DNA from 3 places in the Blautia sp. MSK17_66 genome. Region 1 is predicted to be linked to each of the others. Evidence: riboswitches for the same ligand, from Rfam matches in the RefSeq annotation. Region 1 holds a riboswitch; each other region holds the start of a gene.
The links. A riboswitch is a leader RNA that binds a small molecule or an ion and turns the genes downstream of it on or off. The one in region 1 is predicted to bind cobalamin.

Region 1 (4,670 bases):
TCCAAAGCGCTGGAAGTGAACGATTTCTCTTGAACGCAGAAATCTGATAGGATCAGCAATTTCCGGAATATCACGGACTACCCGGAGAATGTTGTCGTAGGTGGAGCGGGCCTTCTGTTCTGCTGCAAGGTCCTCAAACAGATCTGTGACAGGATCTCCTTTGCTCTGGAATTCGCAGGCATTAAATGGAATCCCGCCCGCAGCCTGTGGCCAGACACCTACTCCATGGTCGATATAGTAAGGCCCGAGTCCGCTTTTTTCAATTTCTTCCATAGAAAGATTTCGTGTAAGCTGATGGATAATGGTGGATACCATTTCCAGGTGAGAAAGCTCTTCAGTGCCGATGTCATTTAAAACAGCGGCGGTCATGCGGTTTGGCATGGTAAAACGTTGAGAAAGATAACGGAGGGATGCACCAATTTCACCGTCGGGACCGCCGTATTGGCTGGCAATGAACTGAGCAATCTTTGCATTAGGGGTCTTGATATTAATCGGATACTGTAACCTTTTTTCATAATTCCACATAGATTATCTGCACTCTCCTTCCTGCTCCCATGGAAATGGCTGTTCCATCCATCGCCAGCTGTTTGCATCTGTTTCAAGGGCATCGTCTATGGTAAGGGGACCATAGTGCCGGGCATATTCCTTCATCAGTTTCTGGCGTTCGGAAGAGTATTCCCGATAAAAAGAAAGTGCTTCCTGACAACAGGGATGTGTATCAAGAAAGAGCAGAATATCATCAACGGCAAAACTGACTTCATAGATCCGTTGAAGGAGTTTTTCTTTTGAAGTACAGGAATTCTGACTCATCATCGTCTGACACCTCGCTTTCCGCAGAAGGGTTTGCATAACTCAGGGAAAACAGTTCCGACTCTTAAGGCATAATTCAGGTCATAAGTTGTTGAAAATTTCTGACAGGGAACATATGCCATTGCGATCGGCAGATGCTCGATGGGACTGTACATTTCAGAATTGCCGGAAACTGTGGTACAGGATGAAGATGGGGAAGAGGCCGGACTGCGCTGTGCACAACGGTAGAAACCAGTCTGATTTCCTGTCATTTCTCTTGCCATTCCACAAGTTGCATTATATGGGCGGCCGCAGGGCCGGGATATCTGATAATTTTCCATGAACGAGTCCTTTCAGGGGAGTTCTTTATATTTTATGTGTAAAAAAAAGAAAAGTGCATAGAGAACGTTCCTTGTTATTTTTGCTTTACTCTGGTAAAATAAAAACGAAAAATTTCTGCGAAGATAAACGGGGAGAATGTTAAATGGAATTTTGGGATATTTATGATGAAAATAAACAGCCGACAGGTCGTACAATGAAAAGAAATGACTGGTGTTTAAAGGATGGGGAATATCATCTGACAGTACTTGGCGTTGTTGCCAGACCAGATGATACATTTCTGATCACAAAAAGAGTCATGACAAAGGCGTGGGCTCCGGGTTGGTGGGAAGTTTCCGGCGGAGCAGCGCAGGCAGGAGAAAGCTCCTATGAGGCAGTACTTCGTGAAGTGAAAGAAGAAACTGGTCTGGATGCAAGAGATGCAGAGGGCGGATATCTTTTTACATACAAGAGGGAAAATCCGGGAGAAGGAGATAATTATTTTGTAGATGTATATCGTTTTGTCATGGATGTAGACGAAAAAGATCTGTCACTGCAGACGGAGGAGACAGACGGACATATGTTTGCGACCCTGGAGCAGATCCAGGCGTTTGCCGCAGAGGGTAAATTCCTCCATTACGACAGCATCCGCAAAGCATTTGAAAGGCAGGAGTGACACAAAATGAAATTTACAAGAGAAGAGATAGCAAAAGCCCTGAAACTGTATGTGATCACAGACAGAAGCTGGCTGAAAGAAGATGAAACCCTTCTTTCTGTATGTGAAAAAGTTATTCAGAACGGAGCAACCTTTCTTCAGCTCCGCGAAAAAGAACTGAATGCGGAAGAAACCAGAAAAGAAGCAATAGAACTTCAGAAACTCTGCCGCAGCTACAAAATTCCTTTTGTGGTAAATGACAGTGTGGAGATTGCAATGGAAATGGATGCAGACGGAGTGCATGTCGGACAGTCTGACATAAAAGACAGAGATATACGTGCAATTCTGGGGCCGGATAAGATCCTCGGAATGACAGCCAAAACGGTGGAGCAGGCAGTGGCTGCCGAAAAAGCAGGAGCAGATTATATCGGGACAGGAGCGGTTTTTGGAAGTACGACCAAAAAAGATGCAAAGAATCTTTCTATAGAAGAGCTTAAGAAAATTGCTGCCTCCGTAAATATCCCGGTTGTTGCAATCGGCGGTATCAACAGTGAAAATGTTTCCAGACTTGAGGGAAGCGGTGTCAACGGTGCGGCAGTGATATCCGGGATTTTTGCGGCAGAGGACCCGGCAGAAAAAACATCAGAAATGAGCAGACTGACGGATATATTTTGTAAAAAATAAGGCAAACATATTGTGTTTTGTAAAAAAATATGATATCGTATAGAAAATTGAATAAAGAAGATGACAGGTGCTGAAGAATTTATCAGAAGTTAAAAGGGAAACAGGTGTGAAACCTGTACGATCTCGTCACTGTAAGCAGGGAGTATGATTCTGTATGCGTAAGCATGATCACTGGGAGACCGGGAAGATAGAAGCATATGTTGATTGGCAAGTCAGGAAACCTGCCTGTTGTCTGGTACGGGAATATGAATTCCAGATCACGAGTAATTGGTTGTACCGTTTATATGCGACAGACCTGTTACCCTTTATAAGGGTTTTTTTAATGTACAGAAGTTTTTCATATTTTCGTATCGTATAAGTTTGCTGATGAATAATTTTATATAAAGCTACATCAGGACGACCGATTCCGATAAGGAACAGCCGCCGGGAACGTTTGTGCCAAAGGAGGACGAAACAATGAAAAACAAAACTGTAAAAGCACTTGCAACACTGTTAGCAGTAACAACCGTATCTATGATGGGAACAGCCGGAGTTATGGCATCTGATAATACTGCAGAGGATACTGCAACAGAGGCAGCAGCAGATACAGAAGAAGCTGAAGCTACAGAAGAAGCAGAAGCTACAGAAGAAGCAGCAGACGATACTGCTGAGGCATCAGATGATGACCAGGCAGCAGCAGATAATGTAGCAGCACTGATCGACAAGATCTATGTTCAGGAAAGAACTGACACAACAGATGAGGACTGCAAAGCTGCCAAAGAAGCATGGGATGCACTGACAGATGCACAGAAAGAACTGGTAGAAGGCGAAGAAGCAAGCCCGGAATATTTCGGACGTGACACAGGGGATGCTTCCAAAGATGATCCGCGCAATCAGGACGAGATCGGTGAGAATGAAATCCTTGTAGTAAGCTTTGGTACTTCTTTCAATGACAGCCGTGCAGAGGATATCAAGGGAATCGAAGACGCTCTGGCAAAAGCTTATCCGGACTGGGCTGTAAGAAGAGCATTTACAGCACAGATCATCATCAACCATGTACAGGCAAGAGATGACGAAGCAATTGACAACATGGATCAGGCACTCCAGCGTGCAGTTGACAACGGAGTTAAGAACCTGGTTGTACAGCCGACACATCTTATGCATGGAGCAGAATATGATGAGATGGTAGAAGCAATCGATCAGTATAAAGATAAATTTGAATCCGTTGCAATCGCAGAGCCAATGCTTGGTGAAGTCGGAGAAGATGCTACAGTGATCAACGATGACAAGAAAGCAGTTGCAGAGGCACTTGTTGATGCAGCAGTAAAAGAAGCAGGATTTGACAGCATAGATGCATCAGCAGAAGACGGAACAGCATTTGTATTCATGGGACATGGTACTTCTCATACTGCAAATGTAACTTATGATCAGATGCAGACTCAGATGGAAGACCTTGGATACAAGAACGTATTTATCGGAACCGTTGAGGGTAAGCCGGAAGATACAGCATGTGAGGCAGTTATCGATAAGGTTAAAGAGGCTGGTTATAAGAAAGTTGTTCTTCGTCCGCTGATGGTTGTTGCAGGTGATCATGCAAACAACGATATGGCTGGTGATGATGAGGATTCCTGGAAGAGCCAGTTTGAGGCATCCGGAGCATTTGACAGCATTGACTGCCAGATTGAAGGACTGGGAAGAATCCCGGCAGTAGAGGATCTCTATGTGGCTCATACAAAGGCAGCTATGGATGCTGATGCTACAGATGACGCAGAAGCTACAGACGATGCAGAAGCTACAGACGATGCGGCTGCTGATGATGCTTCCGCAGAGACAACAGATGATGCAGCAACAGAGGAAGCAGCAGAATAATAAAATATTCCGCGAGGTGTTTTGCCATGAATATGGCAAGATCCCAAGACGTAGAGGTGATGGCTGCCCGGAAAGTTTATGACTTTTCCGGGCAGTTTTTGGGATAAATAAGATTTTGCTTAAACGAAGTGAAAGAGAACAGGAGGAAATGATAATGAAACGTTCATTAGCTTTAATGGCATGTGTATTAAGCAGTGCCATGGTACTTACAGCAGTTAGTCCGGTTATGGCAGCCGATAAAGAAAAGACCGAGACAGCCGACACAAAAGAGGATGCCGGCACAGAAGAAACCAAGAAGGATTCTGATACAGAAAGCACTGCTCTGGAAGATGGAATCTACAGTGCAGAATTTGATACAGACAGCAATATGTTCCAT
Region 2 (4,670 bases), on a different contig from region 1:
GGCTTCCATGGAAGTCATGCTTCCCTTAAAGGAATCAACTGCAACAACAACTTTCATAAACTAAAACCCCCTGTGGTAATGATAAAAAGCTGTTCAGCTGGTAAACGAGATATAAAAAACAATTTAGAGGAATTACCTACTGTGTTTGGAGTAAGCAATAACTGAACAGCTTTGATGATGTTACTATAGCATGGATAATCATAAAAAGATATGTTCCATATACCAAAAAATAAAGAATTGACACAGGAAAAATACAGTATAAATAACAAAACTCTCTGCCTCACACAAATCTGCATGACAGAGAGCTTTGCTGCATATTATCTTGGCTCTTTTCCGGCGGCAAACAGCATCATCATCTCATTGGTAAGACTGATGTCATTTCCCTGTCCGGTGATCTTATCACGGTCAAACCATTGGGCCATAGAAAGTTCTTCGTGGTCAACGGTGAGTGTATCATCGCCGTCTACATCACAGAAAAATCCGAAGAGCAGTGTACCGGAGAAAGACCATGGCTGACTCTTGTAGTAGCGCAGGTTTCTGACCTTCAGACCGACTTCTTCCATGACTTCCCGATGGACGGTTTCTTCAATGGTTTCGCCGATCTCTGCGAATCCGGCGATCAGAGCATGAAGCTTGAAATTTCTTCCCTCATATTTAGAGAGGAGAAGTTTATCTCCGTTGGTGACTCCCACGATAACTGCGGGCATCAGAACCGGATATTCATGACGGCCACAGGAAGGGCAGAGCATCATTCGCTCCTTTGTGTCGTGCTTCATCGGTGTTCCGCAGCAGCCGCAGAATCGACGGCTCTGGTACCACTGGAAAATCTGGTGTCCGGTGATGCCGGCAAAGGCAAGATGACGCGGTGTGGCGGTGCGGAGCTCCCGTATGCTGTGCAGTTCATAATTGTCAGCCAGGCTGATATCCAGATTTGGAATCAGATAAAAATGATCGTCATCTATAGAAAACAGGTAAATATAACTCTCATAAAGAGAAGGAAGCTTTCCTTCCAGTTCCCGAAAACGCAGAAAGGAAATTTCCGTCTCCGGACCGGCCTGATGAAACAGTATTTTCTTATCTTCAAAGGAAAGAATAAAGCTGTCTGCCGTTGGTGGAATCGGCTTGTATTCATTGTGGTAAACATGTGGTGCGATATCCTGTATCATAATAAAACTCCTCCTGGAAATACTTTTGTATTTTTTAACTTTAAGCGTAACAAGTCCCTCAAAGATTGAGGGATTCAGGGAGTTTGAAACGGACTTGTCCGCTTTGTTCCTGCCTGAGTAAAAAATATAAATAAGTATAGGCCGGAGACTGAAAAAATGCAAGAACAGACGAAAAAATAAATTATGTCATGGCAAAATGCCTCGCGGAATATTACCGGTGAAGTAACATCCGGTTCATAAAATTGTGAAAAAAGTATCAGGCACAGTTGACAATAAACAATACTTATGTTATTATAATGTCAGTATAATTCCATATTGAACATATGAAGTGCTGGCTGTTTCCGCGTAGCAGTCAGAAGAGGGAATCAGGTGAGAATCCTGAGCGATCCGGTCACTGTAACAGAGGAGCGACCTTTCATTTATCCCATTGTACGACCGTTGTATGAGAAGGGGAGAGGAAGCGATGATCCTGAAGTCAGGAAACCTGCTTTGTATGGCGAGGTTAAACTTCCGTGTAAAGTGTAACAACCAACTGAGAGATATCCGCAGTCTCGAAGCGTTGTCTGCTTAATTGGAAGCAGGCATTTTTTTATGGAATTCGCCTGTTCGTATGAATTATACCAGCATGCTTTTGTTGCGTTGGCCACCGCAGAGCATGTAGCCCTTTAAGGGTATGATTAAATGGCAGGCGATACTACTCCGGATGCATTCGTTCCCTCCGCATATTTGAACGGATTCATTGTCTACCCCGGAGTAGCATCGCAATCCTCTTAAATAAGAATCTGAACTGACAGCATGATTTATATCATAGCTGCTTTTTTTTACTTTATATTATATCAGATGTGAGATGACTCCCACATCTCTAGGTAGCGAGCAACAAATCAGTATCAGTGGTGGGAGTCGATTCTCCCATCTGATATAGCCAAAGGAGATATTGATGATGGAAAAACCATACTGGGAAGGAAAGCATTACGCTTTTTTCAGCAACAAAGAATGTGAGTATTTTCCGTGCCATAAGGGTGCGGATCCGGAGAATTTTAATTGCCTGTTCTGTTATTGCCCGTTATATGCTCTCGGCGATAAATGCGGCGGAAATTTCAGGATCACCGAAAAAGGAATCAAGGACTGCACGAACTGTCAGCTGCCACATAAAGCAAAGAATTATGGATATGTAACCGGGAAATACAGCGAGCTGGTGGAACTCATGAATAAGATAAACAATGAGATTAAATGACGCAACGGGATGTGTGCCCTGTTTACTGGTTACTTCATTGTTTTCCGTAATCGGGAGCACCTTATTGGATCACGGCCGCAGGCCGCGGCGATTCCCCCGGGGCGTGGTGGCACCACAAAGATGATACCATGCCAGACGAGGGCAGGATACATATATACAGCAGAAGAAAAGGCGTATAGTATACTTTTAAATGACATCTATACAGAAAAAGAAACAGCCTCCTGACAAATTTGACTTAGCAAATTTCCGCAGATTCTGACTGCGCTAATGATGACTGCGTTGCACTGTCTGAGCACCTTCAGGTGCGAGTTTGCAAAAGCAGTCATCGATAGATGCGCGGGAAGAATCCGGAAATGCCGCGTGTCAAAAAGTCAGGAGACTGTTCTCTTTTTCGTGATATAAATCTTAATACTATAACTATATTTTATTTCTATTATTATATATTATATACTTCCTACCTCTCACTCAGTATCATCTTCAACCGAGGAATATTATTGTTTAAGATCAGTTCTTCAGGAAACATCTCCTCATGCACAAACTCTGCCGCATAAGTAAAATCTCCGATATGTCCCGTACCATGACTGTCACTCGACAGCACGATCGGAATTTCGTACTTCGTACAATACTTCAGAATCTCTCTGTTATTTGCCCGGGTATCGCCCCGGTATCCATAAGGAGCAAGAGAAGCCTCGTTAATTTCAAAAATCACCCCAAATTCTTTCGCTGCAACTGCAAGCGTCTCATAGTCGACAGGAAACTGCGGATTATCACAATGTCCAAGAACCTTGACACAGGGATGCTTCATTGCATTCAGATATGCACTTGTATTTTCCTTCACAGATCCACTCTTATAATTCTGTGCATGCATACTTGCAATCGCATAGTCTAGCTTTTCGAGAAGTTCATCGTTCAGATCCACATGTCCGTCCACATCAAGAATATTCAGTTCAATCCCAAACAATAATTCAATCCCGAAACGCTTTTTGGGAGAATAAGAAAGACTCCTGAAATAAGAAGCGGTTCCGGCAGCAAGAGTGGCCGGTCCGTGATCCGTGATGCCAAGTAATTTCAGTCCCCTTCGGGAAGCTGCTTTTGCCATGTCTGAAACAGTACAGATCGTACCGTGACCACTGGCAATCGAGTGAGTGTGTATATCAGAAAGATACATTTTGTAGTCCACCTCCGGCTTAAAATTCAGCTGTAAAATCTTGATAAGTTCAGTATGGCAGTCAAACGGTCAAAAGTCAACCGAAAAATTAGATTCCAACTAAAAACCAACACAAAACCAACAAAAACCACAACAAAAACCGCATAAAAAACAAGAGAATAATGTTGGATTTTGTTGACATAAAAGTGGGGATACGGTATAATGGCTTTATATGAATCATGGCGTTTTGGCGCCGTCAGATTGCATATGAGATATGGCGTTTGAAACACCATAAGAAAGGAGAAGTGTGGAGATGTTTAATACCACAGATGTTCCAAAGTCATCCAGGATCCCGAAGCTGATTGCGGCACTGTATGCACACATGCCGGTTATTGAATCTGCCAGAGCAAAGCTGATCACGGAATCCTATAAGGCCACAGAGGGACAGCCTACGATCACCAGACGTGCGGAAGCTTTTGCACACATCCTTCGTAACATTCCGATCATTATTCGTGATGATGAGCTGATTGTCGGAAGCAGTACGATCGCACCGCGAGGCTGCCAGACTTTCCCGGAATTTTCCTATCAGTGGCTGGAGGATGAACTGGATACGGTTGCAACAAGGACCGCGGATCCATTTTACATTGCCGAGGAAACCAAGCAGGAGTTGAGAGAGGTACATAAATACTGGAAGGGCAAGACCTCCAGTGAACTTGCAACTTCCTACATGGCACCGGAAGCAATCAGAGCAATTGATCACAATATTTTTACACCAGGAAACTATTTCTACAATGGTGTCGGACATGTAACTGTTAAATATGAAGAAGTTCTTGCAATCGGTTATAAGGGAATTATCGACAAAGCTCAGGCGGAACTCGACAGATGCCAGGTTGGAGACGGCAACTATGTTAAGAAATCTCATTTCCTTAACGCAGTTATCCTTTCCTGTCAGGCAGTTATTGAGTATGCAGAGCGTTATGCAGAGCTTGCTTCCAAAATGGCAGCAGAATGTACCGATCCTGTAAGAAAACAGGAACTTCTGCAGATCGCCGAGAACTGCAGCCGTGTTCCGGCAAACGGAGCCACAAGCTTCTATGAGGCATGTCAGTCTTTCTGGTTTGTG
Region 3 (4,670 bases), on a different contig from region 1:
TCATCAGCCATGGTGCCTTTGCCATATAGGTTCTTCCTTCATTCAGCATCAGTCCCCATTCCGGTGTCGGTGCGACCGCACCAAAGCCCAGGAAAGAGAGAGATGCCAACTCCAGCATCATGGTTCCCATATCTGCTGCTGCCGTTACTGTCATGGTTGTCAGCATATTCGGGAGTATGTGCTTCCAGAGAATTTTTAATGTACCGGTACCGTTTACAACTGCAGCTTCCACATACAGGTTTCGTTTTACTTTCAAAACCATACTTCTTGCCAGACGGGCATATTTTGTCCAGCTTACCGCAGTGATGGCGATAACTCCGTTTCGAAGACTTGGTCCGAGCATACCTGCAATCGCGATCGCCAGGATCATTCCCGGAAAGGAGATCATCATATCTGCGATTCTCATGATCACCTGATCGATCCAGCCGCCAAAATATCCTGCGATGATCCCAAGTAAGGTTCCCACAACAAAGATCGTCGCTACAAGGATCAGAGTGGAAACCAGAGAAGTTCTGGTGCCATAGATCACACGGGAAAGCAGATCCCGCCCCAGTTTGTCAGCACCGAGCGGGTATTCTGCACAGGGTGCTTTCAAAGAGTCCAGCATCACGGCTTCCAACGGATCCTTCGGTGCAACCCATGGTGCAAAAACAGCCACGCCGACAATGACAAGTGCAAGAATAAAGAATAAGGTAAACTGTTTATGAGCCAGGAAAAAATTCTGCTTCTTCACTTTATTTGACCTCCTTTATTCTTGGATCCAGATAAGTATAGGATAAATCAACAATGATGTTGATGACCATATACATAACTGCGATCATAAGTACATATGCCTGCACCATCGGATAATCTCGACAGGCAATCGCCTTGATCGCCATACTTCCCATTCCCGGCCAGTTGTAGATGATCTCAACAACAGCCGTTCCTCCAAGCAGCGATCCCAGCGAAAGTCCAAGAAGGGTAACGATCGGAAGCATTGCGTTTGGAAGTACATGTCTCCAGAGGATCACGCTCTCTTTGATACCTCGCATTCTGGCTCCGATGACATAGTCCTGACGAAGTTCCTCCAGAACTGCATTTCTCACCTGCCTGGTATACTTGGCTGACATGGAAAGTGCCAGTGTCACAGCCGGCAGGATCATTGCCTTAAAGTCCGTTGTACCTCCCGCTACATTGATCCAGCGGAGCTGGACTCCAAAGATACTCAGAAGAATCAGACCGATCCAGAAGCTTGGGACAGATACTCCAAAAAAAGTAATCCCACGGATCAGATAATCCGGCCACTTATTCTGATACACTGCTGAAAGAATCCCACAGGGTATGGAAAATAAGATCATCAGCAGAAGCGCGAACAGTGACATCTGAAGCGTTGGCCAGAAACACTTCATCAGTTTTTCAGTTACAGGAACTTTAAACGCATACGAAGTTCCCATGTCTCCGGTAAGTACTCCTTTTACCCAGGATCCGTACTGTACCAGAAACGGCTGGTCAAGGCCCAGTTCATGTCTCGTCTGTTCGAGGAGTTCCGGTGTCGGCAGATTACCACACTCAGTCAGCATGATCTCTGCGGGATCTCCCGGTGAAAGATAAGTAAGCCCGAATGTAAAAAAACTTACACCGATAAGAACGATCAGAATCTGCAGGAGCCTTTTTCCGATTTGTTTTTTTGACATTGTTTCTCCTTCCTACATTAGTAGAGGTTTTTTGTTACTGTTCACTCCGTTCGCAGTAACTTGGTCAAAATGCATTCCAAATCACCTTCGGTGATGGCATTTTGCCCCGTATGTCTCGGGATTTTGCCATATTCATGGCAAAACACCTCGCGGGATATTACCTGTGAACAGTTACGGTTTTTTACCAGATGCGATTCAAAAAGGGCAGGGGAAAATACGCTTTTGAGTAAAAGCGCAGAAAAAAACATCCGCATAGACTACGGATGTTTGCACACGAAAAAACAATGCTTCCTATCTACCGTAAGAATCATATCTAATCATTTGCAAGCAGGTCTCCTGACTTAAGTTCCTCGCTCCAAAACCCCTTCCCGGACTGACTTGCGCCTTCCCAGTGGTCAATTATGTTTTGCAGCTCCCTATCACAGTGACGGGATCGTACCGGATTTACACCGGTTTCCCTTTTAATCTGTCCGGAATCCACATTTCAAGCTAAACGGATATTCAGACAGAACTTACAAAGGCTGGTTCAAAACCAACAAATGTTATGTATTTACAACTTTATAATATCTTACATTTTTTTCCATGTCCAGAAATGTTTCTTTATAAATTGTATTTTTTTATATACAAAAATAGAAAACTTTCCTGTTTTTGCGTGGCCAAAATGGGGGAGTCTGAGGGGGACTTTCGGCCTTCGCAACTTTGAGATAGTCCCCCTCAGGGTTTTATGTTTGTCAAACAGACGGGCCGCCGGGCAGTTCCCGGCTCAGGCATTTCGGAATCGACTCAAAAATTCCTTCGTCATTTCTTTCTGCGGATTTTCAAAAATCTGCTGTGAAGTCCCTTCCTCAACAATAACACCATCACCCATGAAGATTACATGCTTTGCCACATCTTTTGCAAAAGCCATTTCATGTGTGACAATAATCATTGTAAGTCCGTCCTTAGCAAGCGTTCTCATAACCTCCAGAACTTCCCCTACCATCTGCGGATCCAGTGCAGAGGTCGGCTCATCAAAAAGCAGGATTTCCGGTTCCATCGCAAGTGCTCTTGCAATCGCAACCCTCTGCTTCTGTCCTCCGGAAAGCTGCTTCGGCTTCGCATTGATATACGGTGCCATGCCAACCTTTTCGAGATACATCATTGCATTTTTTTGTGCTTCTTCTTTGCTTTTTTTGAGAACTTTTTCCTGTCCGACTGTACAGTTCTTAAGAACCGTCATGTTGCTAAAAAGATTAAAGTTCTGAAACACCATACCAACCTTCGAACGATACTCCGGAACATTCACATGTCTGTCCATGATGTTTGTTCCATGATAACAGATTTCACCGGATGATGGTGTCTCCAGAAGGTTCATACAACGCAGAAGTGTGGATTTACCGGAGCCGGAAGGACCGATAATGCAGGTAACATCTTTCGGTTTCACAGAGAAATCAATATCTTTCAAAATCTCATGCGTTCCGAAGGATTTTCCCAGATGCTGTACTTTCAGAATTGTCTCATTCATTCTCTGCTGTCCTTCCTTTCCTTGTAAGAATACATACCACTTGTATGTGTCAGGGTATCTGCAGTAGCCAGATCATAGTTATCCGGTCCGTCCATCTTACGCTCGATCACACGCAGAATTCTGGAGCAGGTAAATGTCATGATAAAATAAATGACCATAGCTATTGTGAAGGACTCAAAGTATGTATACAGTGCACCTGCCACACCCTTAGTCGTATAAAAAAGTTCTACCGTACCGATAATGGAAAGTACACAGGTATCTTTGATATTGATGATCAGGTTATTGCCGATCTGCGGCATGATGTTTCTGAGTGCCTGCGGCAGAATAACATGAATCATAGTCTGTACATGTGTCATGCCGATTGCCTTGGCACCCTCTGTCTGTCCCGGATCGATTGAGAGAATACCGCCGCGGACAGTTTCTGCCATATATGCACCTGTGTTGATGGACACAATAAAAATTGCGGCAAACCACATGGACATATTAATATTGAACAGATATGCACTACCGAAATAAATAAACATTGCCTGTGCCATCATAGGTGTTCCACGGAAAAACTCCACATAGCAGGCAAGAATAAATTTTACGATTTTGACCAGTATCTTCTTAGCTGTGGAATCGTTTCTGTCTATTGGAATCGTCTGCACGATACCTACAAGAAATCCAATGATGCATCCAAAAAGTGTTCCGACCAGAGCCAGCCACATGCTGACTCCGGCTCCCTTTGCAAAAGAAGGACCGTATTGCTGAAGAAGATAAATGATTCTTCCTCCAAAACTCTCAGGCAGCATTTTGCTCCTCCTTTATGATTCGCTGGACAGAGGCTGTACAGAAATTGCCTCATCCATCATCTTGCTGTAATCATCTTCGGTCATCTCGCTTAAGACTCCGTTGATGGCATCTTTGAGTTCATCATTTCCTTTTTTCAGGGAAATACCAATGTTGATATCCTCATCAGATACCTCAAAAGCTCCCTCTGTATCGCTAAAATCAAGAAGTTTGAAATCCGGATAAGCAACGCAGGCTGCTTTTCCTGTCGGCATATCGGTTACAACAGCATCACATTTGCCGGATTCCAGAGCGACAAGCATCGCCGGTGCACTTTCCTGTGCAGGAAGAATATTGGCATCCGGGATCTGCGGCAGACAGGAATCATACCAGATCGTATTCTGCTGAGATGTCACAGTTGCTCCTTTGAGGTCTTCAACACTTGCTGCGTCTTTATAATCTCCATCCTCTTTTACAAGAGTGATGATAGATGCATAATAATATGGGTCTGTAAAATCAACCATCTGCTGACGTTCCTTGGTGATGGACTGTCCTGCAATGACACAGTCAACCTGTCCGGACTGTACTGCCGGTACAAGGGAATCCCAGTCAAGCTTTACAATCTCCAGATCATAGCCAAGTTCATCTGCAATCTTCTTTGCCATCATGACATCATATCCATATGCGTAATCAGAGCTTCCTGAAATCTGTACCGCGCCATTGGA

Region 2: another riboswitch for cobalamin. It lies ahead of LIR34_RS07820 (cysteine-rich small domain-containing protein); the one in region 1 lies ahead of LIR34_RS03910 (sirohydrochlorin cobaltochelatase).
Region 3: another riboswitch for cobalamin. It lies ahead of nikB (nickel ABC transporter permease); the one in region 1 lies ahead of LIR34_RS03910 (sirohydrochlorin cobaltochelatase).

What each region holds. Positions count from the first base shown of each region.
Region 1 covers NZ_JAJBNQ010000005.1:23,255-27,924, forward strand. The annotation lists gene LIR34_RS03885 (manganese catalase family protein) at 1-525, opposite strand, end outside; gene LIR34_RS03890 (spore coat protein CotJB) at 529-813, opposite strand; gene LIR34_RS03895 (spore coat associated protein CotJA) at 810-1,130, opposite strand; gene LIR34_RS03900 (NUDIX hydrolase) at 1,274-1,783, shown strand; gene thiE (thiamine phosphate synthase) at 1,790-2,446, shown strand; cobalamin riboswitch at 2,495-2,689, shown strand; gene LIR34_RS03910 (sirohydrochlorin cobaltochelatase) at 2,903-4,294, shown strand; gene LIR34_RS03915 (hypothetical protein) at 4,449-4,670, shown strand, end outside.
Region 2 covers NZ_JAJBNQ010000012.1:13,732-18,401, forward strand. The annotation lists gene LIR34_RS07810 (glycerate kinase family protein) at 1-57, opposite strand, end outside; gene nudC (NAD(+) diphosphatase) at 318-1,166, opposite strand; cobalamin riboswitch at 1,476-1,672, shown strand; gene LIR34_RS07820 (cysteine-rich small domain-containing protein) at 2,107-2,400, shown strand; gene LIR34_RS07825 (phosphatase) at 2,855-3,568, opposite strand; gene LIR34_RS07830 (glycyl radical protein) at 3,861-4,670, shown strand, end outside.
Region 3 covers NZ_JAJBNQ010000009.1:100,208-104,877, reverse strand. The annotation lists gene nikC (nickel transporter permease) at 1-733, opposite strand, end outside; gene nikB (nickel ABC transporter permease) at 735-1,673, opposite strand; cobalamin riboswitch at 1,994-2,192, opposite strand; gene LIR34_RS06535 (amino acid ABC transporter ATP-binding protein) at 2,437-3,177, opposite strand; gene LIR34_RS06530 (amino acid ABC transporter permease) at 3,174-3,965, opposite strand; gene LIR34_RS06525 (transporter substrate-binding domain-containing protein) at 3,981-4,670, opposite strand, start outside.